Regions from separate parts of the Polymorphum gilvum SL003B-26A1 genome, predicted to be linked through region 3. Evidence: riboswitches for the same ligand, from Rfam matches in the RefSeq annotation. Region 3 holds a riboswitch; each other region holds the start of a gene.
The links. A riboswitch is a leader RNA that binds a small molecule or an ion and turns the genes downstream of it on or off. The one in region 3 is predicted to bind cobalamin.

Region 1 (9,766 bases), 570 kb from region 3:
AACTCGGCCAGCACCTCGCTGCCGTCGGCGACCGCGAAGCCGCCCTTCAGCGCGATCACCCGGTTGACCGCCGTCGCCATGGCCTCGTCGCTGGCGCCGACGACGCAGATGTTGTGGCTGTCGTGGCCGACCGACGAGGCGATGGCGCCGCGCGTCAGTCCGAAGCCGTGCACGAAGCCGCGGCCGATGTTGCCCGTGCCCCGGTGCCGTTCGACCACGGCGACCTTGAGCGCGTCCTGCTCGATGTCCGCCTGCGCCAACCCGTCGCGATGCGGCAGGCTCATGGTCAGGTGCTCGGTGATGATCCGCCCCGGCACGACGCCGATCACCGGCGTCTGCCGGTCGGAAGCGGGCATCACGAAGGCCGCCGCCGTGACCTTGGCCGCGTGCACGCTGTCCAGCCCGACCGGCGCGACCGGCCGACGTGCCGCGAAGGCCTCCGCATCCGCCGGCCGGCCGGCAGCGATCACCGTGGCGACGAGGCAGTCCTCCAGGTCGTCGAGCAGGGCGATGTCGGCGCGCCAGCCCGGAGCGATCTGGCCCCGGTCCCTGAGGCCGAAGGCATTGGCCGCCGACCAGCTCGCCGCCCGGTAGGCGTCGAGCGGCCGGTTCCCCTTGGCGATAAGGCGCCGGATCATGCTGTCGAGATGACCCTCCTCGGCGATGTCGAGCGGATTGCGGTCGTCGGTGCACAGGGCGACGAAGGAAGACGTGTCGGGCGTCAGGATCGGTGCCAGCGCGTTCAGGTCCTTGGACACCGAGCCCTCGCGGATCAGGATGGTCATGCCCTTGGCGAGCTTCTCGCGCGCCTCCGCCGCGCTGGTCGCCTCGTGGTCGGTACGGATGCGCGCCGCCAGGTAGCCGTTCAGCGCCATCCCCGTCAGCAGCGGCGCATGGCCGTCGATATGGCCATCCTGGAACGCGGCGAGCTTGGCCAGCACCGCCGGGTCGCGGGCGAGTACGCCGGGAAAGTTCATAAACTCGGCCAACCCGATCACCTTGGGATGGCTGCGCAGCGGCGCGAGGTCGGCGATCTCCAGCCGCGCGCCGGCGGTCTCGAAGGCGGTCGCCGGCACGCAGGACGACAGGTTGACCCGGATGTCCATCACCGTTTCCAGCGCGCAGTCAAGGAAATAGCGGATGCCTTGCGCACCGAGCACATTGGCGATCTCGTGCGGATCGCAGATCGCCGTTGTCACCCCGTGCGGCAGCACGCAGCGGTCGAACTCGAATGGCGTGACCAGCGACGATTCGATGTGCAGGTGGGTGTCGATGAAGCCCGGCACGGCGATCCTCCCGCCGGCATCGATCGTCCGCGCCCCCTCGTAGCGGCCGTGGGTGCCGACGATCCGGTCGCCGACGATGGCGATGTCGGTCTCCGTGATCGAACCGTCGAGCACGCTGAACAGGCGCGCGTTGCGGATCACCAGGTCCGCCGGCCGCGCGCCGGCGCCGGCCGCGATCGCCCGCTCCAGAAAGGCCGCGTCGTGATCCAGGTCCTTCATGGACGTCTCCCGCTGTCGAATCCTGCGCCGGCCCGGCTGGCCGGCCTCACGCCCAGCCTGCCGCGCCCGCCGCCGCCTGTCGACCCCTCCCGACACCCCGCCGCTCGCGTCGTTATCGCAATGACAAGGTTTCGCACCGATAGTTTCGGCAACGACGGTCCTGGCGTTGCGCGATGCCGGGACCTCCTTTATTAAATCGATTGAAATGACCGGCTCCGGCGGGGCCGGCCGAACAGGAGATGCGTGCCGATGGCCGTTCGCGTGATCGAGGTGGATGAGTTTGACCTGGTGGTCTTCGGCGGTACCGGCGACCTCGCTCATCGCAAGCTGCTGCCCGCGCTCTACCACCGCGACCTCGACCGCCAGTTGCCCGCCGGCGCGCGCATCGTCGTCACCGCCCGCCGCCGCTACGCCGACGCCGACTATCGCGACTGGGCGGCGGCCGCCCTCGGCGAGCACGTCGCCGACCTGGACGAGGCGGCGCTGAAGCGCTTCCTCGCCCGCATCCGCTACGTCCCCCTCGACGTCGACGCCGGAACCGGCTGGTCGGAGCTTGCCGCCGTCCTTGAGGAACGACCCGACGTCGTGCGCGTGTTCTATCTCGCCGTCGCGCCGGACTTCTTCGGCCCGATCTGCGAGGGCATCGGCGGCGAAGGCCTCGTCAACGCCACCACCCGGGTCGTCATCGAGAAGCCGATCGGCAAGGACGGCGCCTCGGCCAGGGCGCTCAACGCAACCATCGGCGCGGTCTTCGACGAGCACCAGATCTTCCGCATCGACCACTATCTCGGCAAGGAGACGGTGCAGAACCTGATGGCGCTGCGCTTCGCCAACGCCCTGTTCGAGCCGCTGTGGAACGCCGCCCATGTCGACCATGTCCAGATCACCGTCGCCGAAAGCCTCGGCGTCGGCGGCCGCGCCGGCTATTACGACGCCGCCGGCGCGCTGCGCGACATGGTGCAGAACCACCTGCTTCAGCTGCTGTGCCTGGCCGCCATGGAGCCGCCGGAATCGATGGATGCCGACAGCGTGCGCGACGAGAAGCTGAAGGTGCTCAAGGCGCTCGCCCCGATCACCGGCGACAGCGTCGACCGGCTGACCGTGCGCGGCCAGTACCGCGCCGGCGCCTCTGCCGGCGGCGCCGTGCCCGGCTATCTTGAGGAACTCGGTCGCGACGACAGCCGGACCGAGACCTTCGTCGCCCTCAAGGTGCAGATCGCCAACTGGCGCTGGGCCGGCGTGCCGTTCTACCTGCGCACCGGCAAGCGTCTCGCCACCCGCGTCTCGGAGATCGTCGTCCAGTTCCGCCCGATCCCGCATTCGATCTTCGACCCGGAGGCCGGCCCGATCGCGGCCAACCGCCTGATCCTGCGCCTGCAGCCCGACGAGGGCGTCACGATGCAGGTGATGATCAAGGACCCGGGCCCCGGCGGCATGCGCCTGCGCCAGGTGCCGCTCGACATGAGCTTCGCCGAGGCCTTCAAGGTGCGCAATCCGGACGCCTACGAGCGCCTGCTGATGGATGTCATCCGCGGCAACCAGACCCTGTTCATGCGCCGCGACGAGGTCGACGCCGCCTGGTCCTGGATCGACCCGATCCTCGACGCCTGGGCCGCCGGCGCCGGCCACCCCAAGCCCTACACCTCCGGAACCTGGGGTCCTTCGGCCGCCATTGCCCTGATCGAGCGCGACGGCCGCACCTGGGCCGAGGACGGCCTCTAGGCACCACAGCGACCGGCCGACCCCGAACGGAAAGGGACCAACATGCCCCAGGATACAGCCCGCATCGAGGCGGTCATGACCGCCGCCCCCGTCATTCCCGTCCTGGTCGTCGACGATCCGAAAAAGGCCGTCCCGATGGCCGAAGCGTTGGTGCGCGGCGGCCTGCCGGCGATCGAGATCACCCTGCGCACGCCGCGCGCGCTGGAGGCGATCAGGGCCGTCGCAGACGGCGTCGAGGGTGCCATCCCCGGCGCCGGCACCGTGCTTGACGCCGCACAGTACGAGGCAGCGGTGAAGGCCGGTGCGCGCTTCGTCGTCTCGCCCGGCGCGACGACGCGACTGCTCGACGCCGCCGAAGGCTTCGACGTGCCGCTGCTGCCGGGGGCCGCCACCGCCTCGGAAGTCATGGCCCTGCTGGAGCGCGGCTACAGCCGGTTGAAGTTCTTCCCCGCCGAACAGGCCGGCGGCGCCGGCTTTCTCAGGTCCCTCGCCTCGCCGCTTGCCGCGGCCAGGTTCTGCCCCACGGGCGGCATCTCCGCTGACAAGGCGCCAGCCTATCTCGCCCTGCCCAACGTCCTGTGCGTCGGCGGCTCCTGGATCGCCGACGCACGCGCGATCGAGACCGCCGACTGGGCCGGCATCAAGGCGCGCGCGCGCGCCGCCGCCGCCCTGGCACGCTGACGGGCACCGCGCGACCGGCCGCGCGGATTTATTTTTGCCCGCCGGCCGCCGCCGCCTTGACAAGACGAGGCGGCATGCTCACTTGGCCGGAGCGGCGGACATCACGTCCGCCTGCGGTCCCACGGGTCAAGCCATCATGTCCCAGTCTCCGGCCGGCGAGACGCCCGCTGCTGCTAAGCCGGCAGCTTCCGTCCGCTACGACGTCTCCTTCTTCGCCACCGTCATCGGCGCCACCGTGCTTGCCGCTGTCGCCATCTGGATCTTCGACCTCGGCGTGCTGTGGGCCCTTGCCGGCCTGCTCGGCCTGCGCGTCGTCGGCCTGACCATCGCCGCGCTCGTACTGGTGCCGCCGGCCATCTGGGCGACCGGTGCCGTCGCGGTGCTCGCGTGGAAGGCCGAACGCACCCTGCGCGAGCAGGCGCCGCAGACCTGACCCGATCGTCATCGCCGCCTTCCCGCTCCGCACCGCTTCGGAGAACGACCCATCATGCTCGCTGAAACCGCCTTTCTCGTTCTCGGCCTCGTGCTGCTCTTCGCCGGCGGCGAGGGCCTGGTGCGCGGCGCCGTCTCGCTCGCTGCCCGCCTCGGCATGCCGCCGCTCATCATCGGCCTGACCGTCGTCGGCTTCGGCACATCGATGCCCGAACTGGTGGTCTCGGTGAAGGCCGCCTTCCAGAGCTCGCCCGACATCGCCGTCGGCAACGTGGTCGGTTCCAACACCGCCAACATCCTGCTCATCCTCGGCGCCGCGGCGCTGATCTCGCCGATTCCGACCGCCATACCCGGCATCCGGCGCGACCTCGCCGTCATGCTCGCCGCCGCCCTGGTCATGCTCGCCCTCGGCCTGCTCGGCCATGTCGGACGCGGCACCGGTCTCGTCATGGCCGCCACGCTCGCCCTCTATGTCGGCTATGCTGCTTGGTCGGCCCGCACGGACCACACGGGCGAGGACGCCGCTCATGCCGCCGTGCTGCCGCTGTGGAAGGAACTCGCGGCCCTACTCGCCGGGCTCGTCGCCCTGGTTGCCGGCGCCGACTTCCTGGTCGGCTCGGCCTCGGCCATCGCCCGCAGCCTCGGCATCTCGGAGGCCGTCATCGGCCTGACCGTCGTCGCCGTCGGCACCAGCCTGCCGGAACTGGCGACCTCGGTCGTCGCCGCCTTTCGCCGCCATTCGGAAATCGCCATCGGCAACGTCGTCGGATCCAACGTCTTCAACGTGCTCGGCATTCTCGGCGTCGCCGCGGCCCTGCATCCGCTCCACATCGCCCCGCAGATGGCGCGCTTCGACATCCCGCTGATGCTCGCCGTCAGCCTCGGCCTGGTCGGCCTGCTCCTCGCGCTCGGCCGCCTGTCGCGGCCCGTCGGCGCCGGTTTCCTTGCCTCCTACGGTGCCTATTGCGCCTGGCTGTTCGCCACCACGCCTGGCATCTAGCCGCCCGGATCAGCGCTTCTCGACCGTCTCGATCGCCCCGCCGGCCTCCTTCCAGGCGCCGAAGCCGCCGTCCAGGTGCACGACCGGGGCGAGCCCCATCTCCATCGCCGTCTTCGCCGCCAGCGCCGAGCGCAGGCCGCCGGCGCAGTAAAACAGGAAGGTCTTGTCCTCGGCGAACATCGGCTTGTGGTAGGGGCTCGCCGGGTCGATCCAGAACTCCAGCATGCCGCGCGGGCACGAGAAGGCTCCGGGGATCTTACCCTCGCGCTGGATCTCGCGCACGTCCCTCAGGTCGACGAAGACATAACCGTCGCGCCCCAGCAGATGCTTCGCCTCCTCCGCGCTCACCGCCGCCACCACCGCATTGGCCTCCGCCAGCAGCGTGTCGATGCCCTTGACGATCGTCTGCGCCATGTCCCGTTGCCTCCCGCTCCGCGTCCTCCGCATTTCAACATCTGAAGTATTGTAGTGTCGAGCAAGCGGTTCCGCTTGATCGGAAAGCGTCCTGGCGCGCCGCGCCGCCGGTCCAAGTCCTTTCGCCGCAGCACAAACCGCTCGTCTGACGGTCGGCGATGGTCTACACCGCGCATCACATCCCCTGCCCCGGACGAAGGACCCGCCCATGACCCTGCTCGACGCCCTGACCGCCCGTGCCGGCGGAGCCTGCGAACTCTGCGGCGCCGGCGCAGGTCTCACCGCCTTCCTGCTTGCCCCGCGCGCCGACGGCAGCGCCGAAACGGCGGTACTGGTCTGCGAGACCTGCCGCGCGGGCCTCGAAGGCGGCGATCTCGATCCCACGCACTGGCGCTGCCTCGCCGAGAGCGCCTGGAGCCAGGAGCCCGCCGTGCAGGTCGCCGCCTGGCGCCTGCTCACGAGACTGCCGGCCGAACCCTGGGCGCGCGACCTGCTCGACCAGATCTATCTCGACGACGAAACCCGCGCCTGGGCCGAGGCCGGAGCCGACTCCGAAACCGCCTCGGCCGCCGATGGCGAGGAAAGCGTCGTCCACAAGGACACTCATGGTGCCGTCCTGTCGGCCGGCGACACCGTCACCCTGATCAAGGACCTCAAGGTCAAGGGCGCCAATTTCACCGCCAAGCGCGGCACCGCCGTGCGCAACATCGCCCTGGTGCCGGACAATCCCGCCCAGATCGAGGGCCGCGTCAACGACCAGCGCATCGTCATCCTGACCGAGTTCGTGAAGAAGGCGACCTGAGTCGCAGCCCCCTACACCGCGCCGAGCGTGATCGCCGCGACGACCAGGTAGCGCCCGGTCTTGGCCACGGCGACCAGGATCAGGAACGGCCAGAACGGCTCGCGCAGCACGCCGGCGGCCACCGTCAGCGGATCGCCGATGAACGGCGCCCAGCTCAGCAGCAGGCTCCACTTGCCGTAGCGCTGATACCAGCGCGACGCCCGGTCGAGTTGCGCCGTCGTGACCGGGAACCAGCGCCGGTCGCTGAACCGCTCGACGCCGCGCCCGAGCAGCCAGTTGACCACCGACCCGAGCGTGTTGCCGATGCTGGCGACCACGATCAGCAGCGCCGGCGAATAGGCGCCCGACAGCAGCAGCCCGACAAGCCCGACCTCCGACTGCGCCGGCAACACGGTCGCCGCCAGGAACGACAGCAGGAACAATCCACCATAGGCGCCGACGTCAGCCACGCCGCCATCCGGCACACGCGTCCGCACCGTCCGCCTGCCGGCGCTTCGCTCTGCTTGTCGCTGCTGTCGGATCTGCCTGCCGCCTCATGCTCCCCTGTCTGCGGTGGTCCCCTGCCGCTGTCAACAGGCCTGACGCGGTCTGCCCCGTCGCCATCATCAATTTGTTGACATCCGGGGCCCGCCGCATACCCTATCTTGTGTTCAAGGTCCTTCGATTCGGGAGTCTCGAAGGCTAAGAGGGAAGCTGGTGAGACTGGAGAACGGTCGAATCCGGCGCTGCCCCCGCAACTGTGAACGGCGAGCTTCTGTCCGAAAGCGCCACTGGGATGTCCCGGGAAGGCGGACAGGTGGTGATGACCCGTGAGCCAGGAGACCTGCCTTGTTCGGAAAACGTCATCGGGCGGCGGGCCCGGGGACGCGGAACGGGCATGCCTTGTGCCGTCTCCGACCGTCTTTCGCCTGCCTCCCTTCACACTTTCGGGGCGAAAGGACCAAAATGACCGTTACCGTCTATTCCAAGCCGGCCTGCGTCCAGTGCGACGCCACCACACGCACGCTGACCGCACGCGGCGTGGCCTTCGACATCATCGACCTGACCGAGGATGACGCCGCCATGGAAGCCGTCCAGTCGATGGGCTATCGCCAGGTGCCGGTGGTCGTCGCCGGCGACGACCATTGGGCCGGCTTCCGCCCGGACAAGATCGGCGCGCTTGGCTGAACCTTGGGCCTGCTCGTCTATTTTTCGAGCGCGTCCGGCAACACGCACCGGCTGATCGACCGGCTGGACCTGCCGGCCCGGCGCATCCCCACATGCGCGTCGGAACCGGTGCCGGCGGTGCGCGAACCGTTCGTCCTGGTCGTGCCGACCTACGCGGACGGCGAGGGCCGGGGCGCGGTGCCCAAGCAGGTCATCCGATCGTCTCGAAGATCGAGATCCGCAAGGAGGGTAAGATCGGCCGCGTCTACTACCCGGCGCCATTCATGACCAACGACAATCTCGACTACTACCGCGACGCCTACGAGATCGGCCCGGAGAAGATCATCGACACCTATGCCGCCGCCACCCGGCACGTCGACCAGGGCCTGTCGCTGACCCTGTTCTTCCGCGACAGCGCCACCACGCGCGACATCAACCGTGCTCAGATCCACGCCTGGAAGAAGGGCATCAAGACCATCTACTACATCCGCCTGCGCCAGATGGCCCTTGAGGGGACCGAGGTGCAGGGCTGCGTGTCCTGTTCCCTGTGAGGCCACCCATGACCGTGCATGCAAAGATCCGATCCGTTCCGGACGCCGTGAACTGGAACCGCCTGCGGGATCCCAAGGACCTGGAGATCTGGAACCGGCTGACCGTGAATTTCTGGCTGCCCGAGAAGGTGCCGCTCTCCAACGACATTCCGAGCTGGGCGACGCTGACGGCGGCCGAACAGCAGCTGACCATCCGCGTCTTCACCGGCCTGACCCTGCTCGACACGATCCAGAACATGATCGGCGCGCCGGCACTGATGGCCGACGCCATTACCCCGCACGAGGAAGCGGTGCTGACCAACATCGCCTTCATGGAGGCGGTGCATGCGCGCAGCTATTCCAGCGTCTTTTCCACCCTGTGCCGTACGGCGGAGGTCGACGACGCCTTCCGCTGGTCGGCGGAAAACCCGCAGCTGCAGGCGAAATCGCGGCTGATCCTGAACGAGTACGACGCCTCCGGCACGCCGCTGAAGAAGAAGATCGCCAGCGTCTTCCTGGAAAGCTTCCTGTTCTATTCCGGCTTCTATCTGCCGATGCACTGGTCGAGCCGGGCCAAGCTGACGAACACCGCCGATCTGATCCGCCTGATCATCCGCGACGAGGCCGTGCATGGCTATTACATCGGCTACAAGTTCCAGCGCGGCCTGGAGACCGTGAGCGAGGCGGAACGGCAGGAGATCAAGGACTTCGCCTTCTCGCTGATGTTCGACCTCTACGCCATCGAGGCGAAATACACCGAGAGTCTCTGCGACGGCGTCGGCTTGACCGAGGACGTCAAGCACTTCCTGCATTACAACGCCAACAAGGCGCTGATGAACCTCGGCTACGAGGCGCTGTTTCCCGACGCCGTCTGCGCGGTCAATCCGGCGATCATGGCGGCGTTGTCGCCCAATGCCGACGAGAATCACGACTTCTTCTCCGGCTCCGGCTCGTCCTATGTCATAGGCAAGGCGGTCGCCACCGAGGACGAGGACTGGGACTTCTGAGGACGCCGTGTCAAAAGCTGCTGCGGACCTTCAGGTGGGTGTGCTCGCGCGGAGGTCCGTCATTGTGGACATGCCGGGTGGTGTCCTCGGCCACCGGGATCAGCCCGACCGTGCCGTGCATCACGCCGCGCTCCAGGAACAGGGCTTCCGCATAGGACGTCACGTCGGCGACCCGTCCGCGCATGACCACCACGTCGAGCGAGGTGGAATGGTCGAGCGGCACCGACAGCGCGGCCACGGTCTGGTCGTGGCGGTCGAGCCGGCTCTGCGGCACCCGCGCGGCCAGGTTGCGCACCGACTGGTCGATCGTGCAGCTGATGACGCCGAAGCAGCCGGCCTCGGCCGGGCCGCCGGCAACGGTCGACAGGCCGCGCCGCACCAGGTCGCGGATCGTTTCGGAGCGGCTAGTCGCGCCGGTCGCCGCCATGTGGGCATCGAGCTCGGCGGCCAGCGCGTCGTCGAGCGTGATCGTCGTGCGTTGCATCGTGTCTCCTTGCAGCCGTCCGCGCCACAGGGTAGCCCGGCGC
Region 2 (9,766 bases), 860 kb from region 3:
GAGCGAGGGAGAACGCCGCTATCACCATCGATTTCCACACGTCGCAAGAGCCTCCGCAGCCGCTTTCCGGCACTGATCAGCTTTGCCATAGATAGTTCCCGGTTTCCCTGATCCATGAAAGATCTTTATTGATTGTAATTTCTTACGATGACCGAACCTTCTCCGACGGGCGAACCTGCCCCCGGATCGACCTCGACTCCGGCGGGCATCGGCCCTCGCACGGCCGCTTCCGCCGGGCTGCTGGTGTCGGCCCTGCTGCCAACCATTGCACCTTGCCCTTGCGGCGTCCTTCCGCTATAGACCTCGCGCGCCTGCACCCCTGGAGGAGGCGCGAATGGGCCGATCCCGTTCCCCGAAAGATCCCTGAGGGAAGCGCCGGCCCGCCATCAAGCATCCGAAGGAGTATTGCCATGGCTGCCAGCTATGAGCTGAAGGCGTCGGCACGGAACCGGGTGGGCAAGGGGGCCGCACGGGCACTGCGTCGCGAAGGCCTTCTCCCCGCCGTCATCTACGGCGACAAGAAACCCGCCCTGCCGATCACCGTGCCGATCAAGGAATCGACCCTGAACCTGCACAAGGGCGGCTTCCTGACCCACATCGGCGTAATCGACGTGGACGGCGAAAAGCACCAGGTCATCGCCAAGGACTACCAGTTGCATCCGGTGCGCGACGAACTGATGCACATCGATTTCCTGCGCGTGTCGGCCAACACCACGCTGACCGTCGACATCCCGGTGCACTTCCTGAACCAGGAAACCTGCCCCGGCATCAAGCGGGGCGGCGTCCTGAACATCGTCCGCCATGCGGTCGAGATGACGGTTCCGGCCAACGCCATTCCGGAATTCATCGAGCTCGACCTCGCCAAGGCCGACCTCGGCGACAGCCTGCACATTTCTGCCGTCGCCCTGCCGAAGGGCTGCCAGCCGACGATCACGGACCGCGATTTCACCATCGCGACGATCGCCGCGCCGGCCGGCCTCAAGGAGGTGACCGAGGAAGAGTCCGAAGACTGATCTCCGGATTCGTCTCGGTTTTCCGATTGCGAAGGGGCGGATATTCTCCGCCCCTCAGCGTGTCGACACACCCGCAGCCTCTCCGGTGTCATTCCGGCCAAGCGTGAGCTGCGAGCCGGAACCGGAGGGCCGCGATATCGATGGTCTCGATGAAGGAGACCGAGAGGTCCCGGCTCGCCGATGCCCCATCTTCGCTTCGCTGCATGCGGGATGACGCGTTTGGAGGGGTGTCAGCAGTCTGAGGGGCGGATCTTCCGCCTTTTTCGTCGCCCCTGGCGCATGCGGGACCGCTCAGGCACCCGGCCCGTCCGCATCCAGGCCAGCCACCGCCAAACCGTCTGCATGCATGTCCGCCACCGCCTGACGCGCCACGTGCGCCAGCGTGGCAAAATGGCTGCGCCGCGGACTGTTCCGGCGCCATGCGAGCGCGATCGACCGGCGCATCGGCCATCCGGCGAGGTCACGCGGGATGACCTCGCCGTCCTTCGGAAACTCCATCGCCACATAGGCTGCCGGAAACAACGACAGGCCCATGCCGATGGAGACCATCTGCCGCAGGGCGTCGAGACTGGTGCCCTCGTAGTCCTCGCTCATGCGCGCGCCGGACGCGCTGCACAGCACCTGGACATGATCGAACAAGCGATGGCCCCGGCCGAGCGTCAACATCCGCTCGCCAGCAAGATCCTCGACACTCACCGTCCCCGGCCCCGCGAGACGGTGGCGGGCCGGCACCCCTAGATAGATCCGCTCGTCGCACAGCAGCATGACCTCGAAGCGCTCCGTGTCCAGCGGCAGCGGTGTCAGGATGCAGTCCAGCATACCCTCCGCCAGCGTCGGTTCCAGAACCGCGGGCCGTTCCTCACGGATATAGATCTCGAGCCGCGGATAGCTGTGGTGCAGCCGCGACAGGACGCCTGGCAACAGATAGGGGCCGATCGTCGGCGCCACGCCGAGCCGCACCAGGCCGCCGAGCATCTCGGCGTCGGCGCCGGCCACGGCGACGAGCTCGTCGAGCGTTTCCAGCGCGCTGCGCGCCAGCGGCAGGATCGCCCGTCCCGCCGGCGTCGGCTGCACCGTCGCACCGCTGCGGTCGATCAGCACCACCCCCAGCCGGTCCTCCAGCAGCTTGAGCTGCGCGGACAGCGTCGGTTGCGACACATGGCACGCCCGCGCCGCCTGGCCGAAATGGCCGTGGTCCGCGACGGCGACTAGATACTCGAGCTGGCGGTGGGTCGGGCGATAAGGCATTTGATAGTTTTCCTCTATCGGATTGATACAAGCAATGTATTTCAACAATCATCACCCTGGCACCATCTCTGGCCTGTCGCCACCATGGCCAAGGAGGAGCCCATGCATCGCAAACTGGTCGCCCTGCGCGTCCGTCACGCCATCCTGGATGCCAAGATCGGGCGGGAGGAGCGCCGACCGCATCCGGACAGCCTGCGGATCATGTCGCTGAAGAAGATCCGCCTGCGCCTCAAGGAAGAAATCGTCCAGCTGGAGCGGCGCGTCCATCGCCCCCATCCCGCCGTTGCAACAGCGACGGCCTGACCGCAGGAGAACGCCCATGTATCCGCTCTGGTTGGCTTTTCCGGTCTATCGCCGCCATTTCGGCGCGCCGTCGACCGCCGAGCGCCTGCGCGACCTCGACAGCCGCATGGCGGACTTCCTGCGCGACAAGGAACGCACCGCCAGCCGCTCCCTGCTCGATCACGTCGCCGCGGAACGCGAGCAGATCCGCTGCCGGACAGAGGCTGGGGACGACTGAAGCCCCTCGGGCCGGCACGCCGGCGCGCGCGGGATTGCCCGAAATCCCGCCGCGCCCGGCGCCAGACTCCCGCCGGACTCCCGCCGGACCGGTGCCGACCCACCGCCGGAGTGGCGCCGGAGGAATGCCGGACCTGCGCAGGCCGAGTCAGCCTCGCCCGTTCCGCCCCGTCTCGACACGAGAGCCGGCTCTGCTATAAGCGGCCCGAAGGCTGGCGGACCGGGAGAGCAGGGCATGAAACTGATCGTCGGATTGGGCAATCCCGGCGGCAAGTACGAACGCAACCGCCACAACATCGGCTTCATGGCCGCCGACGCGATCCATCGCCGCCATGCCGGCTTCGGCCCTTGGCGCGCGCGCTTCCATGCCGAGGTCGCCGAGGGTCAGCTCGGCGCCGAGAAGATCCTGCTGATGAAGCCGGCCACCTACATGAACGAGTCCGGCCGCGCCGTCGGCGAGGCCGTGCGCTTCTTCAAACTCGCGCCCGAGGACGTTCTCGTCATCTACGACGAACTCGACCTGCCGCCGGCGAAATTTCGCATGAAGGCGGGCGGCGGTCACGGCGGTCACAACGGCTTGCGCTCGATCTCCGCCCATATCGGCGACGCCTATCGCCGGCTCCGCCTGGGCATTGGCCATCCGGGCGACAAGAAACTGGTCTCCAACTACGTCCTCGGCGACTTCGCCAAGGTCGATGCCGAGTGGCTCGACCCCCTGCTGGAGGCCATCGCCGACAACGCCGGCCTGCTTGCCGAGGGCAAGGACAGCCAGTTCGCCAACAAGCTCACCCTGCTGCTCGAGCCGGAGAAGGCGAAGCGCAAGCCCGCCGGCGAGGCGGCATCCGCCGCGGCCCCGTCCCCCACCCGGCCGAAGGGCCAGAGCCACATCCGCCAGGCCCGGCAGACCAAGCCCGCCGCCCTGCCCGCCTCCGGCCCAATGGCCGCCATGCTGAAGAAGCTGCTCGGCGGACCGGAGCGGGACTGACCCGGGCGCAGGCGGCGCGCCGCGCCCCTTGACCTCACCCCGCCCCTCGGGCAAGAAGCGGCAACTCTCGAAAGACCAACCGAAAGCGATCTCCCATGGGTTTCCAGTGCGGCATCGTCGGGCTGCCCAATGTCGGCAAGTCCACGCTCTTCAACGCGCTCACCAGGACCGCCGCCGCCCAGGCCGCGAACTATCCCTTCTGCACCATCGAGCCGAACACCGGCGAGGTCGCCGTGCCGGATCCGCGCCTCGGCGAGATCGCCAGGATCGCCGGCAGCAAGGAGATCATCCCGACCCGTATCACCTTCGTCGACATCGCCGGCCTGGTGCGCGGCGCGTCCAAGGGCGAGGGCCTCGGCAACCAGTTCCTCGCCAACATCCGCGAGGTCGACGCCATCGTCCACGTCCTGCGCTGCTTCGAGGACGACGACATCACCCATGTCGAGGGCAAGATCGATCCGATTTCCGACGCCGAGACGGTCGAAACCGAACTGATGGTGTCCGACATGGAGAGCCTGGAGCGCCGCATCGCGCCGCTGCGCAAGAAGGCGTCCGGCGGCGACAAGGAGGCCAAGGCCGTGCTGCCGGTGATGGAGGCCGCCCTCGCCCTGCTCCAGGACGGCAAGCCGGTTCGCTTGCTCGAACTCGCCTCGCCCGACGAGAGGAAGATCCTCCAGGGCCTGAACCTGCTCACCTCCAAGCCGGTGCTCTACGTCTGCAACGTCGACGAGGGCTCCGCCGCCACCGGCAACACCCTGTCGACGAAGGTCGAGGAGATGGCCAGGGCCCAGGGCGCCGGCGCCGTCGTCATCTCCGCTGCCATCGAGGCCGAGATCTCCCAGCTCGACGACGCCGAGCAGGCGGAATATCTGGAAACCCTCGGCCTCAGCGAACCCGGCCTCGACCGTCTGATCCGCGCCGGCTACGATCTGCTCGGCCTGATCACCTATTTCACCGCCGGCCCGAAGGAAACCCGCGCCTGGACCATCACCCGGGGCACCAAGGCGCCTGCTGCGGCCGGCGTCATCCATTCGGACTTCGAGCGCGGCTTCATCCGCGCCCAGACCATCGCCTACGACGACTACATTTCGCTCGGCGGCGAGGTCGGCGCCAAGGAAGCCGGCAAGGCCCGTGACGAAGGCAAGGAATACGTCGTCAAGGACGGCGACGTGATGCTGTTCAAGTTCAACACCTGACGCCGCCGTCACGGCGGGCCGCCCGTCAAGGGAACCACGCGCGGCCCGCATCGTTGGACGGACTGGGCCTGCGCGACACGGAACGGACGGAGCCACGACGTGACGATCGATCAAGCCTCGCTGTTCGCGATCTTCGGCTTCGTCTTCGCACTGCTGATCTGGGGCCGGATCCGCTACGATCTGGTCGCCTTCACTGCCCTGATCGTCGCGACGGCGGCGGAGCTGGTTCCCACGGATCAGATGTTCGCCGGCTTCGGCCATCCCGCCGTCGTCATCATCGCCCTGGTGCTGATCGTCTCGCGCGGACTGATGAATTCGGGCGCCATCGAACTCGTCGCCAGCCGCCTGATTGCGACGGGCAACGGCGTCTCCAGGCATATCGGCGTCATGTCGATCGTCGCCGCGGCCCTGTCCGCGGTGATCAACAACGTCGCCGCCCTCGCCCTTCTCATGCCGCTCGACATCGAGGCGGCGCGCAAGGCGAAGCGGGCCGTTGCGCTGACGCTGATGCCGCTCTCCTTCGCCACCATCCTCGGCGGCATGATCACCCTGATCGGAACGCCGCCCAACATCGTCATCGCCCAGTACCGGCAGGACGCGCTCGGTGCCCCCTTCTCGATGTTCGACTTCGCCCCGGTGGGCGCCACGGTCTCGATCTTCGGCGTGCTGTTCGTCGCGCTCGTCGGCTGGCGCCTGCTGCCGGCCCGGGTCAGGACCGCGCCGGCCGACACCGAAGCGGCCGAAACCCTCTATGTCGCCGAACTGCGCGTCGGCCAAGGCTCGAAGAGCGAAGGCTTCACCCTTGGCGATCTCTATCCGCTCGCCGACGAGAAGGACATCAATGTCCTCGGCCTGGTCCGCAACGGCCGCCGTCTGCCAGGCTTCGCTCGCCGCGAACCCGTACGGGAAGGCGATTTCGTCATCGTCGAGGGCAACCCGAAATCGATCGAGTCCTTCATGGGCGCCGGCGACCTGGAGTTCGAAGGCTCCGAAAAACACGAGGCCGGGGTCACCGGCGGCAGCCTCACCCTGATGGAAGCCATCGTGCCCGAGACCTCCCGCATGGCCGGGCGGACGGCGACCGGCATGCGCCTGCTCTATCGCCATGGCGTGACACTGCTCGGCGTCTCCCGCCAGGGCAGGCGCTTCCATGACCGCGTCCGCCGGCTGACACTGCACCCGGGCGACGTGCTGCTGCTGCTCGGCACGCCCGAGAACCTGGAGACGGCAACCTCCTGGCTCGGCGTGCTGCCGCTCGAGGGACGCCGGACCGGCGTCGTCCAGCGCAACAAGGCCGGCCTGGCCGTCGGCGCGTTCCTGTTCGCCATCGCCGTCACCGTCGCCGGCATCACCTCCCTGCCCGTCGCCCTGGCCGCCTGCGCGGTGTTCTACGCCGCCACGGGTCTGGTCGACGGCACGGAAGTCTACGAGGCCGTGGAGTGGCAGGTGGTCGTGCTTCTGGCCTCGCTGATCCCGCTCGGCATCGCCTTCGAAACCTCGGGCGGCGCCGAACTGATCGCATCCGGCATCGTTGCCCTCACCTGGGGCGCACCGGCGTGGGTGGTTCTCCTGGCCCTCATGGTCGTCACGATGACGCTGTCGGACTTCCTCAACAACGTCGCCACGGCCCTGATCGCGGCGCCGATCGGAATCCAGGTCGCCCGCACGCTCGACGTCAATCCGGACGCCTTCCTCATGGGTGTTGCGGTCGCCGCGTCCTGCGCCTTCCTGACCCCGATCGGGCACAAGAACAACACCATCATCATGGGCCCCGGCGGCTACCGCTTCGGCGACTACTGGCGCATGGGCCTGGCGCTGGAACTGATCGTGCTGGCCGTCGCCGTGCCGTCCATCCTCGTCTTCTGGCCCCTGTAGGGCCCTGGCGCTCACCGCGCCCCTCCCCATCTGCCCGGATTATTACGTATGGCCGGCAGGCTTGCCCCCGGCTGCGCGCGGGTGCACGATTTCGCGTGATGGTTCCGCCAAACATGACGCGCGGCGGATGAAAAGGGAACACGGTGAGGATTACCCATCAGGGACCGAGACCGTGGCTGCCCCCGCAACTGTGAGCGGCGAGCGCACCTCTACGAGCCACTGGCCGGACGGCTGGGAAGGCGAGGGCGCGCAACGCGCCGCAAGCCAGGAGACCTGCCATCGGACCGGGCCCAGCCGCCCAACAACGCAACCGCCGCCGCACGGAGGGTGCGGCAAGGAGAACGACATGCATATCGAACCCGGCGTCGTCGACGGCGCCAAGATCGTGCTCAGCTACGCCACCGCGGGAACGGCCTTCGTGCTTGCGGCCAAGATGATCGGATACACCGTCCGCCACGATGGCGGTTTCCAGGCCGTGGCCCTGCGCAGCCTGGTGACCACGGCGCTCGTCTTCGCCTTCTTCGAACTCCTGCCGCACCACCCCGTCGGCGTTTCGGAAGTACACCTGATCCTCGGATCGACGCTCTATCTCGTCTTCGGCGCCGGACCGGCCGCCATCGGCCTCGCGACGGGGCTCCTGCTGCAGGGCTTGCTGTTCGCGCCGTTCGATCTGCCCCAGTACGGCATGAATGTGACGACCCTGCTGGTGCCGCTGTTCGCCGTCAGCCTGCTGGCGAAGCGGATCATTCCGGCGAAGACGCCCTATGTGGACGTGAAATACTGGCAAGCTCTCGCGCTTTCGACGTCCTACCAAGGTGGCGTCGTGGCCTGGGTGGCGTTCTGGGCGCTCTACGGCAGCGGATTCGGTACGGAAAACCTCGCTTCGATCGCTGCCTTCGGCGCTGCCTACCTGACCGTGATCCTGATCGAACCGCTCGTCGATCTGGCCGTCCTGGCCGCCGCCAAGACGATCTCCGGACTGTCCCTGTCGCCTCTGCTCTATCGACGCCTCTACCACGAGGCGGTCTGACACCGCGTCCCGCGGCGGCCGGTCTGCGGGTCTCCCGTGCTCTGCGGCATCTTGCCTGCGGGATGATCCCTGGCCTTGGCTCGGGCGGATGAACAGCCTATAATTCTTTAGAATTACTCTAAAGAGGTTCGCATGTTCAGCCGCCTGCTCGGCTTCGGCCGCCGCGAGTTCGCCTCGCTCTCCGAACAGGAGATCCTTGCGCTCGCCATCTCCTCCGAGGAAGACGACGCGCGCATCTACAAGGCCTATGCCGACGGCTTGCGCGAGCAGTTTCCGCAGTCCGCCAAGGTGTTCGACGCCATGGCCGAGGAGGAGAACGAGCACCGCCAGCACCTGATCGAGCTGCACCGCGTGCGCTTCGGCGACACCATCCCCCTGATCCGGCGCGAACACGTACGCGGCTACTACGAACGCAAGCCGGACTGGCTGGTGCGCCCGCTCGGTCTCGACAAGGTACGCGCCATGGCCGAGCGGATGGAGGATCAGGCCTACCGCTTCTATCTGGAGGCGGCCAAGCGGGTTTCCGATGCCTCGACGCGCAAGCTGCTCGGCGACCTGGCGCTGGCCGAGAAGGGCCATGAAAGCCTCGCCATCCGCCTGGGGCGGGAATTGACGCCGCAGGACGTACGCGATGAGGAAGGCCGTACCGAGCGGCGCCAGTTCATCCTGACCTACGTCCAGCCGGGCCTCGCCGGCCTGATGGACGGCTCGGTGTCGACGCTGGCGCCGATCTTCGCCGCCGCCTTCGCCACCGGCGACACCTGGCAGACCTTCCTGGTCGGGCTGTCGGCCTCGGTCGGCGCCGGCATCTCGATGGGCTTCACGGAAGCCGCCCACGACGACGGCGTGCTGTCGGGACGCGGCTCGCCGGTCAAGCGCGGTCTCGCCTCGGGCGTGATGACGGCCGTCGGCGGCCTCGGCCATGCGCTGCCCTATCTGATCCCGCATTTCTGGACCGCGACCACCGTCGCGGTGATGATCGTCTTCGTCGAGCTGTGGGCGATCGCCTGGATCCAGAATCGCTTCATGGAGACGCCGTTCCTGCGCGCCACCTTCCAGGTCGTCCTCGGCGGCTCGCTGGTGCTGGCCGCCGGCATCCTGATCGGCAACGCCTGAGACGCATCCTGTCCGCCTTCTCGCCTTCGGTGCGATATCGCGCCCTGTCAGCGGCAGGCTGGTCAACGGCAGACTGGTCGACGGCAGGTTGGCAACGGCAGGCTGGACCCGATCTGCCCGAAGCCTGTCGCCGGCCGAGTCGGCTTTACGGCAAATCTGCGGCAATAGGACGCCGGATTTTTCGGTCGATTCCGGCCCGGCTGCGGCCAGATGGTGCAACCGGCCTTCATCCTCATGCCCTTGTCCTTGACCAAAGTCAAGACGACACGATCGGACGGCAAATCGAACCGATGACGATCCTGGGTCAGCCGGACAAGACCGCAAGACATAGCCAGTACTGAACCGTTTTTCTGGGCTTCATTGTCCGCAACAAAGGAAAATCAAAGCTCCCTAGAAGAGCCATTGAACGGAAAGGCGTTCCTCTTTCTTTCAGGGTCCAGACTCAGCCGAAGATCATGGATCGAAGCGATAAGTTGAGTATATTTATCCGATTTTTTCCTTGTCAAGCGGCTGCCGCAATGCCGCGAACTGGAACTGCTATAAACTGGCCGCACCTCGATCCAACGGAGGTTGATATGACCAGAGCCAGCTTACTCCTTGCCAGTCTTTCGGTTTTTGCCCTGTCGCTAACCCCGGCGCAGGCCCAGTCCGAGCTTCTGACCGAGGCACGTGATTACTTCCAGCCGATTCCCCACTCGGTCCCGACCGTCGCAGACAACCCCGTGACGCGCGAGAAGATCGACCTCGGCCGCATGCTGTTCTTCGATCCGCGCCTGTCGCGCTC
Region 3 (9,766 bases):
CGCGGGCGGCGTCGATGTCGCGCTGGCGATCCTGGGTCTCCCAGGTGAAGCCCTCGCCCATGCGCTTGACCGTGACCAGGTCGGAGAAGCGCTCCAGCGCCAGCCGTTCGCCGGTTTCGATGCGGCCCTTGACGAACTGCACCACGCCGACCCTGTGGCCATGGCCGAGCGAGCGGAACACCATGCCGAAGCCGGCGGTCGACTTGCCCTTGCCCTTGCCGGTGTGGACGATGACCAGGCCCTTCTCGATGGTCTTGGTGGCCATGATCTTGTCGCGCGCCGCCTTCTTCTTGCGCATCTTCTCCGCATGGCGGGCGTTGAGTTCCTCTTGCGAAAGGTCGCCGGTCTTGTCGCTCACGTCGGGTCCTCGGTCTTGCCGATCAGGTCGGTCAGTCTAGCATGGGTGCTGTTGCGGCGCGGCGTCCACAGCCCGCGCCGCAGCGCCTCGGAAAAGCGCGCCAGGATCTCGCCATAGGCGGCGGGGTTTTCCGCCTGCAGGAAGGCGCGCACCTCGGCGTCCTCCAGGTAGGCGTCGAACAGCTGGTCGAAGTGATGGTCGCCGACCGCGCGCGTCGTCGCCGCAAAGGCGAACAGGTAGTCGAGTGTGGCGGCGATCTCGAAGGCGCCCTTGTAGCCGTGGCGCATGACTCCGGCGATCCATTTCGGATTGGCCGCCCGGCCGCGCACGACGCGGCCGATCTCCTCCGACAGCGCACGCACCACGGGGCGCTCGGGCCGCGAATGGTCGGTGTGGTAGACGCGCGGCGGCGCCCCCTTCAGCGTCTCGACGGTGGCGGCGAGCCCGCCCTCGAACTGGTAGTAGTCGTCGCTGTCGAGCAGGTCGTGCTCGCGGTTGTCCTGGTTATGCAGGACGACGTCGACGGCCGCTAGCCTCGTCTCGAGGTCGGCACGGGCCTGCGCGCCGCCGGCGCCGCCGCCATAGGCGTAGCCGCCCCAGGCGAGGAAGGCGTCTGCGAAATCCGCGCGCTCGGCCCACAGCCCCTCGTCGATCAGCGCCTGCAGCCCGGCACCATACGCGCCCGGCTTGGAGCCGAAAACGCGGAAGGCGGCGCGCCGGGCTGACTCTTCACCATCAAGGTCCTGGCGCTCGAACTTGATTCGATCCATGAGCACGCGCGCGGCGATCGGATTGGCCGCCTCGGGCTCGTTAAGGCCGGCGACGGCACGCACCGCGCTGTCGAACAGGTCGATCTGGTGCGGGAAGGCGTCGCGGAAGAAGCCGGAGACGCGCAGCGTCACGTCGATGCGCGGGCGGCCGAGTGCGGCGAGCGGCAGGATCTCGAAGCCGGTGACGCGGCCGGAGCCCGGCTCCCAGACCGGACGGGCGCCGATCAGGGCCAGCGCCTGGGCGATGTCGTCGCCGCCGGTGCGCATGTTGGCGGTGCCCCAGCAGGTCAGCGCCAGCGCCTTCGGCCACTCGCCCTCCTCCTGGAAATAGCGCTCGGCGACGAGGGCGGCGGATTTCTCGCCGATACGCCAGGCGGTCTCGGTCGGCACCGCGCGCACGTCGACGGAATAGAAGTTGCGGCCCGTCGGCAGCACGTCGGGCCGCCCGCGCGTCGGCGCTCCGGAGGGTCCGGGCGCGACGAAGCGGCCGGCAAGCGCGGCGAGAACGGCCGCCGTCTCGGCCGGGCCGCAGGCGCGCACGGCGGGCCTGAGGCGCGTCTCGATCTCGTCGAGGACAGCCCGGGTCGCGCTCCAGCGTTCATCCGGCTTCGCCTCGCCAGAGACCAGCTTCTGCGCCAACAGCTCGATCCGTTCCACCGTGTCGCCGGCCGAGCGCCAGGGATCGGCGGAAAGCGCGGCCAGCAGGTCAGGCTTCGGCCCGCTCCAGGGTGCGGAAAAATCGCAGTCGAGCGGGTCGAACATTGCGCTCTCCATCGGCATCCCGGACGGTGCGTCAGAAGAGATCCGGGATGACGATGGAGAGGTTGAATTCGAAACGTCTCCGCCCAGCCCCAGATCGCGGGCGATGGCGCGCTGCAGGCTGTCGTCGCCGGGGCGCGACCCGCGCGGCACGCGCACGAGCGCGACGAGGAGGTCGGCGAGCAGGTCGCCGTCCGGGCTCTGCCCCAGGATGTGCAGGCCGTCGCGGATCTGCAGTTCCTTGAGATCGCACAGATGGGCGTCGAGCCGGGCGAGCCGCGTCGCCTCGTCCATGGCGTCATCGAGGCCGATGTCGGCGTCGAGGCCGGCGCGGGCGGCAAGGTCGAGGATGTCGCGGGTGAGCACCTTGAGCCGGCGCGGGTCGACGCCGGCGGCAAGGTAGTATTCGTCGAGCAGGGTCTCCAGTTCGCCGGCGACGCCATGATTTTCGGCGCGCGTCAGCGGCGGCGTCAGGTGATCGACGATGACGGCGGCCGTGCGTCGCTTGGCCTGGGCGCCCTCGCCCGGATCGTTGACGATGAACGGATAGACGTTCGGCAGCGGGCCGAGCACGGCCTCCGGATAGCAGGTCTCGCTCAGCGCCAGCGCCTTGCCCGGCAGCCATTCGAGGTTGCCGTGCTTGCCGAGATGGACGACCGCCTGGGCACCGAACACGCGCCTGAGCCAGACGTAGAAGGCGAAATAGTGGTGCGGCGGCACCAGGTCCGGATCGTGGTAGGTCGCCTTGGGATCGATGTTGTAGCCGCGCGCCGGCTGGATGCCGACCACGGCGTTGCCGAAGCGGTGCAGCGCGAGGCGGAAGGCGCCGCCGGCGACATGGGGATCGGCCTCGGGCCGGCCCCAGCGCGCCGTGACCGCATCCCGGACCGCCTCAGGCAGGGTGTCGAAGGCGGCCGCATAGTCGGCAAGCGGCAGGGTCTCGCAGAGCCGCCGCGCGTCGCGGCCGACGAGCGCGTTGGTCACCCCCTGCCCGAGACGCGCCATCAACGCGGCACCGTCCGCCGGCACGCTCTCGAGCGCGTAGCCGGCAGCGGCGAGCGCGGTCAGCAGGGCGGCGCAGGACGCCGGCGTGTCGAGGCCGACGCCGTTGGCGAGCCGCCCGTCGCGGTTGGGATAGTTGGCGAGCACCAGCGCGACCCGGCGCCCGGCGGCCGGCGTGCGCGCGAGCCGGGCCCAGGCGGCGGCGAACTCGGCGACGAAGGCCGTGCGGCCGGCGTCGCCGACGAAGCGCATCGGCGCCGACTGGGTCGCCGGGTCGAAGGCACCCTCCTCCTTGAAGGAGACGGCGCGGGTGGTGAGCCGGCCGTCGACCTCGGGCAGCACGACATGCATGGCGAGGTCGCGCACCGACAGGCCCTGGTCGCTGTCCGCCCAGCCCTCGCGCGAGGACGACGAGAACACCACCTGCAGCACCGGCCGACCCGGCGCGTCGAGCGGCGTGGTCGCGTGCACGGCACCCGCCTTGCCGACGGCGAAGGCGGTGGCGTTGAGCACCACGTCGGGCGGCGCGGCGGCCATGAGGCCGGCGAGCACGGCGGCGGATTCGGCCTCCTTGAGCGAGGCGACGAACACCGGCAGCGCGTTGACGCCGGCCGCGTCGAGCGCGGCGACCAGCGCGTCGACCGGCGCCGTCTCGCCGCCCTGGACGAGCGCGCGGTAGAACACCACCGCCGCCAGCGGCCGGGCCGGATCGCGCCAGGTGGCGGCGAGGTCGTCGAGGCCGGGCGCCCCATGGCCGGGCAGGTAGAGCCCGGCGCGCGGCAGCGGCGCGGGCGGCGGCGGCGCGTCGCCAAGGCCGATCAGATGGGCGGCATGGCGCAGCGCGTTGGCGTGGTTTTCCGCCCCGCCCTCGACGCAGTAGCGCCAGAAGCGGCGCGCCGCCTCGACCGGTACGCTGGAGCGCCGCGCCAGCGCCTCGTCCCAGCCGTCGTCGCCCGGTACCACCAGCAGGGCGACGCCGGAGCGGCGCGCCTCCTCCTCCAGCCGCTCCAGGCCGTAGGCGAAATAGGCCGCGCCGCCGAGCAGGCGCAGCACGACGAGCTTCGAGCCGGCGACCGTCTTCTCGGCGTAGAGGTCGACCGAATAGGGATGGGCGAGCGCCATCAGGCTGGCAAGCCGCAGGCTGGCCGCTCCCGGTCCGAGCCGGCGCTGCGCGGCGGCGAAGGCGGCGAGTTCCGTGTCAGCGGCCGTCAGCAGCACGATGTCGGCCGGATCCTGGCCGAGGTCGACCGCCTCGCCGCCGTCATCGATCCGCCCCGTCCGGCTGGCCAGGATGTGCATCAGCGGATTCCTTGCGCAAGGCTGCGGACGGCGCCCGCCGGCCGGCCCGCGATCCTGTCGGCCCAGCGCCCCCCACCGCCCGGCAGCGGAACGGGCGCGGCGGTGCCCCATCCTCCACCCGGGAGAGCGCCGCGGAGATCCGGGGTGACGGGGCAAGGCAAGGTCATGTCTCGGCCAAGCGTTGTCTCGGGGCTCAGGCCGCCGCAGCAGCGAGGGCGGATTCGACGCCGGCGCGGTCGAGCCCCTTGAGGCCGATGACGACCAGGCGGCCGGGAGCGGCCGCGCCGGCGGCGAACCAGGCCTCGACGCGCGGGCCGACGGCCTGGACCATGGCCGGCGCGGGCTTGCCGGCGACCGCCACCGCGCCCTTGATGCGGAGCACGCCGGGCCGCGCTATGGCGGCGAGCACGCGCGCCTCGGCGTCCTTCAGCGAGACGAAGGACGCGACGTCGAGGATGAAGCTCTCGAAATCGTCATGGTGGTGATGGTCATGGTCATGGTCGTCGTCGTGGTCGTCGTCATGGTCGTCGTCGTCGTGGTCGTGATGGTGGTGGTGGGCGTGGCGCGCGGCCAGATCGTCCTCGGCCGCCGCGCCGCGCCCGAGCAGCACGTCGACGGGCAGGAAGCCCTTTTCCGCCGCCACGACATGCACCGTCGGGCGCACGTCGCCGGCGATGTGGGCGCGCACGCGCTCCAGCGCCTCGTCGCCGACCAGGTCGGCCTTGTTGAGCACGACCAGGTCGGCGCAGGCGAGTTGGTCGTGGAACAGCTCCTCGACCGGGCTGTCGTGGTCGAGCGCCGCGTCGGCGGCGCGCTGGGCGGCAAGCGCCGCCTCGTCGAGCGCGATGCGGCCCTCGGCGAGGGCTGCGGCGTCGAGCACGGTGATGACGCCATCGACGGTGACGCGGGTCTTCACGCCCGGCCAGGAGAAGGCGCGCACCAGCGGCTGCGGCAGCGCCAGGCCGGAGGTCTCGATGACGATGTGGTCGGGCGGCGTGTCGCGGTCCAGCAGCTTCTCCATGGTCGGCAGGAAGTCGTCGGCGACGGTGCAGCAGATGCAGCCGTTGGTCAGCTCGACCACCTCGTCGGCGGCGCAGGCCGGATCGGCGCAGCCGTCGAGCAGCGCGCCGTCGAAGCCCATGTCGCCGAATTCGTTGACGATCAGCGCGATGCGCCGGCCGCCGGCATGGGCGATGAGGTTGCGGATGAGGGTCGTCTTGCCGGCCCCGAGGAAGCCGGTGACGATGGTGGCGGGGATCTTGGAAGCCGTGGTCATAGGCGCATGTCCGCTGCGGGAGTGGGTTTGAGAAGGACCGGCAGGCCGCAGGCGACGAGGACGACGCGCCCGCAGACCCGTGCGAGGTCCTGGTTGAGCCGCCCCTGCGCGTCGCGGAAGGCGCGCGCCAGGGCGTTGTCGGGGACGATGCCGAGGCCGACCTCGTTGGTGACGAAGACGACCGGGCCGGCGAGCCGGGGCACCAGCGCGCACAGCGCGGCGACCTCGGCCGGCACGTCGCGGCCGGCCAGCATCAGGTTGGAGAGCCACAGGGTCAGGCAGTCGACCAGCACGGCACACTGCGGCCGCGCCTCGGCGGCAAGCGTCGCGGCAAGCTCGAGCCCCTCCTCGACCGTGGTCCACCCCGGCCCGCGACGGGCGCGGTGATCGGCAATGCGCTCGCCCATCTCGCCGTCGCCGGCTGCGCCGGTGGCGAGATAGACCGGCGCAAGGCCGCTCGCCAGGACCAGATCTTCGGCGAACCGGCTCTTGCCCGAGCGCGCGCCGCCGGTGACGAGGACGGCCGGGGCGGCTGCCCCGGCACCGCTCGGCATCGGCTCAGCCGAACAGCTGCGCGCTCAGGGCCGACAGGCCGACGCCGACGACGCCGGCGCCGACCAGCCGCGGCATCAGCGCTCCCGCCTGACCGGCCGCGCGCGGCGCGGTCAGCAGCATGGCGAGCGAGGCGATGGCGGTCTGGATGACGGCGAAGCCGAGGAAATAGGCGTAGAGCGGCGCCGGCTCGGCGCCGACGATGGACTCGCCGTAGGCATAGCCGTGGAACAGACCGGCGAGCGCGAACAGCGCCGCCCAGCCCGCGCGCGGCAGCGCGGTGCCGGTGACGATAAGGGCGCCCACGGCGAGCACCGAGGCGGCGATGACCAGTTCGGCGAGCGGCAGGTCGACGGACTGGAGATGCACGACGACGCCGGCGACGGTCGCGACGACGAAGGCCGCCGGCAGCAGCAGGCTGCGGCCGAGCAGCCCGGCGGCGATGCCGACGGCGACGACGAAGGCGAGATGGTCAATGCCGATGACCGGATGGCCGAGGCCCGACAGCAGTCCCTGGACGAAGGTCTGCGGCATCTCGCCGTCCATCATGTGATGGGCGGAGGCCGGCGCCGCGGCGAGCGTGGCTAGGACGAGGGCGCCGAGGCGCGCCAGCGGAGTGGCGAAGAGACGGGTCTTGACGAAAGCGGTCATGGGATCCTCCGGCCGTCCACCCGACGGCGGCTTGGGTTGCGTCGCGTCGCGGCCGGTCTCCTGGCTCGCGGGTCGTCGCCCTTCGCCGCGCCTTCCCGGCGCCTCGCGTTCAAAGGCGCCAGTGGCATGCTGCGGCAGGGCTCGCCGCTGACAGTTGCGGGGGCAGCTGCGGACTTGGGACCTCGGGGTGAGTCGTCCCGCACCGCATTCCCGTTTCATCCCCTGGGCTTTGCCCGTGCGGGGAACCGTGACGGTTCTGTTGTAGCCGCAACCGGACGGGCCGACAAGGACGCCTTGGGGCGGATCCCGGAGCGATCGCACGGGAAACACGCGCGGCCGGATGGATCCCCGCGCGGGGCGGGGACGACCCAAGCCGGGCACGGCGACACGGGCCGTCCGCCCCTCCTCGGCTCCCCGGTGTGGCCGGACGGCGCCCGGAAGCGTCCCGCAGGCGCGCCAAATCCGGCCCGTGATCCGACCCCGACACAGACCCGGCGCCTCGCCTTGTGGAAAACTTCGTGCAGAAAGGGCTTGGCAAAGCCGTTGCGGCTTTGTTATACGCTCGCCACCGACGGCGGCCGACAGGCGCGCCCCATGGTGATCCGCGATAGCTCAGTTGGTAGAGCGTTCGACTGTTAATCGAATGGTCGCAGGTTCGAGTCCTGCTCGCGGAGCCATCCTCTTCCAAGCCATTGTCCGCAAGTTGTTTTCGTGCAATCGCGACCGATCGGCGTTTTGCTCCGGTGAGCAAACCCAAGACGATCGTCCGCTATTCCATCGGTTTCAGCATCGGGTCTCACGCCGATAGCGCGGTCGTGACTTGCGCGTGGACGTGAAATTCCGAAGACGGGTATGGTTGGGGCGCGGTAGGCGGTCTCGAGAATAGCTGCTTAGCGGCTCAAGCGACTCTCCGCTTGAGCGACCTCATGCCCCGTGCGACCAGTCCAGTGCTTCGAGATCGGCTTTCGGGATGATCCCGTGAGTCTCCAAAGCGGCCTGAAACCGCTCGTCGAGCCACGCTCGACCTTCAGCCGACACCTCGACAGCCGGTTGCTGGCGATAGGCCCTGCGCGGATCGGTGTTCCCGCTTCCCCGGGAAACATTGCGCTTTGTCGGCGCGAAGGAGTTCGGGCCTAAGTGATCCATCAGGTCATTCAGAGAAATGCCGTTCGCAAGCGATCCCGCCAGGATCTCTGCATGATGCACGCGAACGAACCTCGGCCAAGTCGCCAGCCAAGGCTGACGCGCGATCTCCTTATCGGTCGCATCGTCGCGTCCCGGTTCATGCCGCACCGCAATAGCCCGGCCGAACACGTGTATGTCGTTTTTGCCGTTCGGATCGCGCGTCAACCGGCCGATGTACATGACCGCGCCCTCTCGAACGCCCGTAGGCCGCTTTGCCGCCGGATAAGCCAAAAGGCGATGACAGTTCGCCCGTCGGACCAGTTCGGCGGTCGGATAAGACAGCGCAAACCGGTCGCTGCTGACACCAAGGAATTTCACGAATGCCTGGGCGGCCTCGGCGACGAGCGGCAAGGTCGCCCAAGCCAGAGGACTCGCAAACCCTACGTCGACGCCGAAATCTGCAAGCTTCTCCTGGCGGATTGGCTGTCCGTGTGACAGGCGATGCCGGCTCATGATAGGCTCCCATCGCTCCAGCATCCCGGCGGTCAGATCAGGTCCGCAGCGCGCCCAAAGATCGTCGAAATACGCCCTGCAGGTTTCCAGGACACCGGCATCCGCGGACACGAAGCCGAATTCCAGATTCCGGCTCAGCGCGGCTTCGGTCAGATTGGCCGACGTGACGATTGCCCGGTCTGCAAAGACATAGAGCTTGGCATGCAGGTTACGGACGCCACGCACAGACACGCCGGCTTCCAGTAGGGCACGAAGGGCGGCGATGTCGCTGACCCCTTCCGCGAAATCCGCGAGATTGAACCGCGTGATCACCCTGGCGACGCCCGGAGCCGCCAGCGGCAGGCGATAAAGCACCCCGGCCTTGATGAAGGGGGAGACGATCCGCAGGTCGCCGCCGCCCTTGGCAGCCGCCTCGGCGAATTCGCGTGCCCAGTCCTTGTCGACCAGCCGGATCGTCATCCTGCACCGTCCCGCATCACGTTCATAAATATTAAGGCGGAGGCCGGAAAAGACAATCTGTCCGGGCAGCGATCCCGGTCCCGATCTTGGCGATCCGCTGCCGGCTTGCCGACGCGTCCTGATGCAGCTAAGAGATCGGCCGGACCATGGTTATCGGGATCTTCTCCGACCGACCGACGAGGACAGCAATGAACGACGGCAGTCGATCTCACATCAGGCAGGGTGCCGACCGGACATAGGCCGTTCCTCCGGAGTCCGGCACGTCCTGCGGCACGAGGCGGGGACGGACATGGCCACCGACGCGTTCAAATCCTTCGACCGGTTTCCTTCGCTCCGCGCGGCGGGCGTCCCTGCGGTCGCCGTCGCTGCCCGGCACGAACCGAACGGTGCCGCGCGATGACTGGCCGGCACCGGCAGACGAGCCTCGCCCATGGCCGCAGGTCCACGAGCCTCTGGGACCTGATCGCGATCCTTCTGGTCCTCGGCGCCCTGGTCTTCCTTGCCGAGGCGAGCCGTGGCCTCATGCAGCCGCTGCCCGCTGCCGACGAGAACGTCATCGTACTCGATCCCGCCGCGCTGCCCGGCTACGCCGCGCACACGACCCTGCGCATGCTGGCAGCGATGGTGCTGTCGCTCGTCTTCACCTTCACCTATGCCACCTGGGCCGCCAAGAGCCACCGCGCAGAACGCGTGCTGATCCCGCTCCTCGACATCCTCCAGTCGGTTCCCATTCTCGGCTTCATCTCGGTAACGGTCGTCTTCTTCCTGTCGCTGGCGCCCGGGATGATGCTGGGCGCCGAGCTGGCCGCCGTCTTCGCCATCTTCACCAGCCAGGCCTGGAACATGGCGTTCAGCTTCTACCAGTCGCTGCGCACCGTGCCGGCGGAACTCGCCGAAGCCGCCCGTTCCTTTCGTCTCTCGCCCTGGATGCGGTTCTGGCGCCTCGAAGTGCCGTTCGCCATGCCGGCGCTGGTCTGGAACATGATGATGTCGATGTCGGGC

Region 1: it holds a riboswitch for cobalamin, as region 3 does, so the genes downstream of both, nrdH (glutaredoxin-like protein NrdH) here and SL003B_RS10265 (HupE/UreJ family protein) in region 3, are expected to answer to the same signal.
Region 2: it holds a riboswitch for cobalamin, as region 3 does, so the genes downstream of both, SL003B_RS05985 (energy-coupling factor ABC transporter permease) here and SL003B_RS10265 (HupE/UreJ family protein) in region 3, are expected to answer to the same signal.

What each region holds. Positions count from the first base shown of each region.
Region 1 covers NC_015259.1:1,552,146-1,561,911, reverse strand. Annotated here, with positions in the region: gene ade (adenine deaminase) at 1-1,505, opposite strand, end outside; gene zwf (glucose-6-phosphate dehydrogenase) at 1,755-3,227, shown strand; gene eda (bifunctional 4-hydroxy-2-oxoglutarate aldolase/2-dehydro-3-deoxy-phosphogluconate aldolase) at 3,270-3,908, shown strand; gene SL003B_RS07360 (hypothetical protein) at 4,045-4,341, shown strand; gene SL003B_RS07355 (calcium/sodium antiporter) at 4,396-5,340, shown strand; gene SL003B_RS07350 (rhodanese-like domain-containing protein) at 5,350-5,754, opposite strand; gene SL003B_RS07345 (PhnA domain-containing protein) at 5,963-6,556, shown strand; gene SL003B_RS07340 (YqaA family protein) at 6,568-7,005, opposite strand; cobalamin riboswitch at 7,193-7,401, shown strand; gene nrdH (glutaredoxin-like protein NrdH) at 7,502-7,723, shown strand; gene SL003B_RS22725 (class Ib ribonucleoside-diphosphate reductase assembly flavoprotein NrdI) at 7,727-7,990, shown strand; partial or broken gene SL003B_RS07330 (class 1b ribonucleoside-diphosphate reductase subunit alpha) at 7,915-8,253, shown strand; gene nrdF (class 1b ribonucleoside-diphosphate reductase subunit beta) at 8,262-9,239, shown strand; gene nikR (nickel-responsive transcriptional regulator NikR) at 9,250-9,723, opposite strand.
Region 2 covers NC_015259.1:1,269,747-1,279,512, reverse strand. Annotated here, with positions in the region: gene SL003B_RS06025 (cache domain-containing protein) at 1-40, opposite strand, end outside; gene SL003B_RS06020 (50S ribosomal protein L25/general stress protein Ctc) at 411-1,013, shown strand; gene SL003B_RS06015 (LysR substrate-binding domain-containing protein) at 1,305-2,261, opposite strand; gene SL003B_RS06010 (YdcH family protein) at 2,364-2,564, shown strand; gene SL003B_RS06005 (hypothetical protein) at 2,581-2,781, shown strand; gene pth (aminoacyl-tRNA hydrolase) at 3,016-3,765, shown strand; gene ychF (redox-regulated ATPase YchF) at 3,861-4,961, shown strand; gene SL003B_RS05990 (SLC13 family permease) at 5,061-6,836, shown strand; cobalamin riboswitch at 6,919-7,131, shown strand; gene SL003B_RS05985 (energy-coupling factor ABC transporter permease) at 7,183-7,866, shown strand; gene mbfA (iron exporter MbfA) at 7,999-8,982, shown strand; gene SL003B_RS05975 (cytochrome-c peroxidase) at 9,558-9,766, shown strand, end outside.
Region 3 covers NC_015259.1:2,126,209-2,135,974, reverse strand. Annotated here, with positions in the region: gene cobO (cob(I)yrinic acid a,c-diamide adenosyltransferase) at 1-358, opposite strand, end outside; gene cobN (cobaltochelatase subunit CobN) at 355-4,188, opposite strand; gene cobW (cobalamin biosynthesis protein CobW) at 4,382-5,464, opposite strand; gene cobU (bifunctional adenosylcobinamide kinase/adenosylcobinamide-phosphate guanylyltransferase) at 5,461-6,018, opposite strand; gene SL003B_RS10265 (HupE/UreJ family protein) at 6,023-6,667, opposite strand; cobalamin riboswitch at 6,701-6,932, opposite strand; tRNA gene SL003B_RS10260 (tRNA-Asn) at 7,269-7,344, shown strand; gene SL003B_RS10255 (phospholipase D family protein) at 7,592-8,764, opposite strand; gene SL003B_RS10250 (ABC transporter permease) at 9,161-9,766, shown strand, end outside.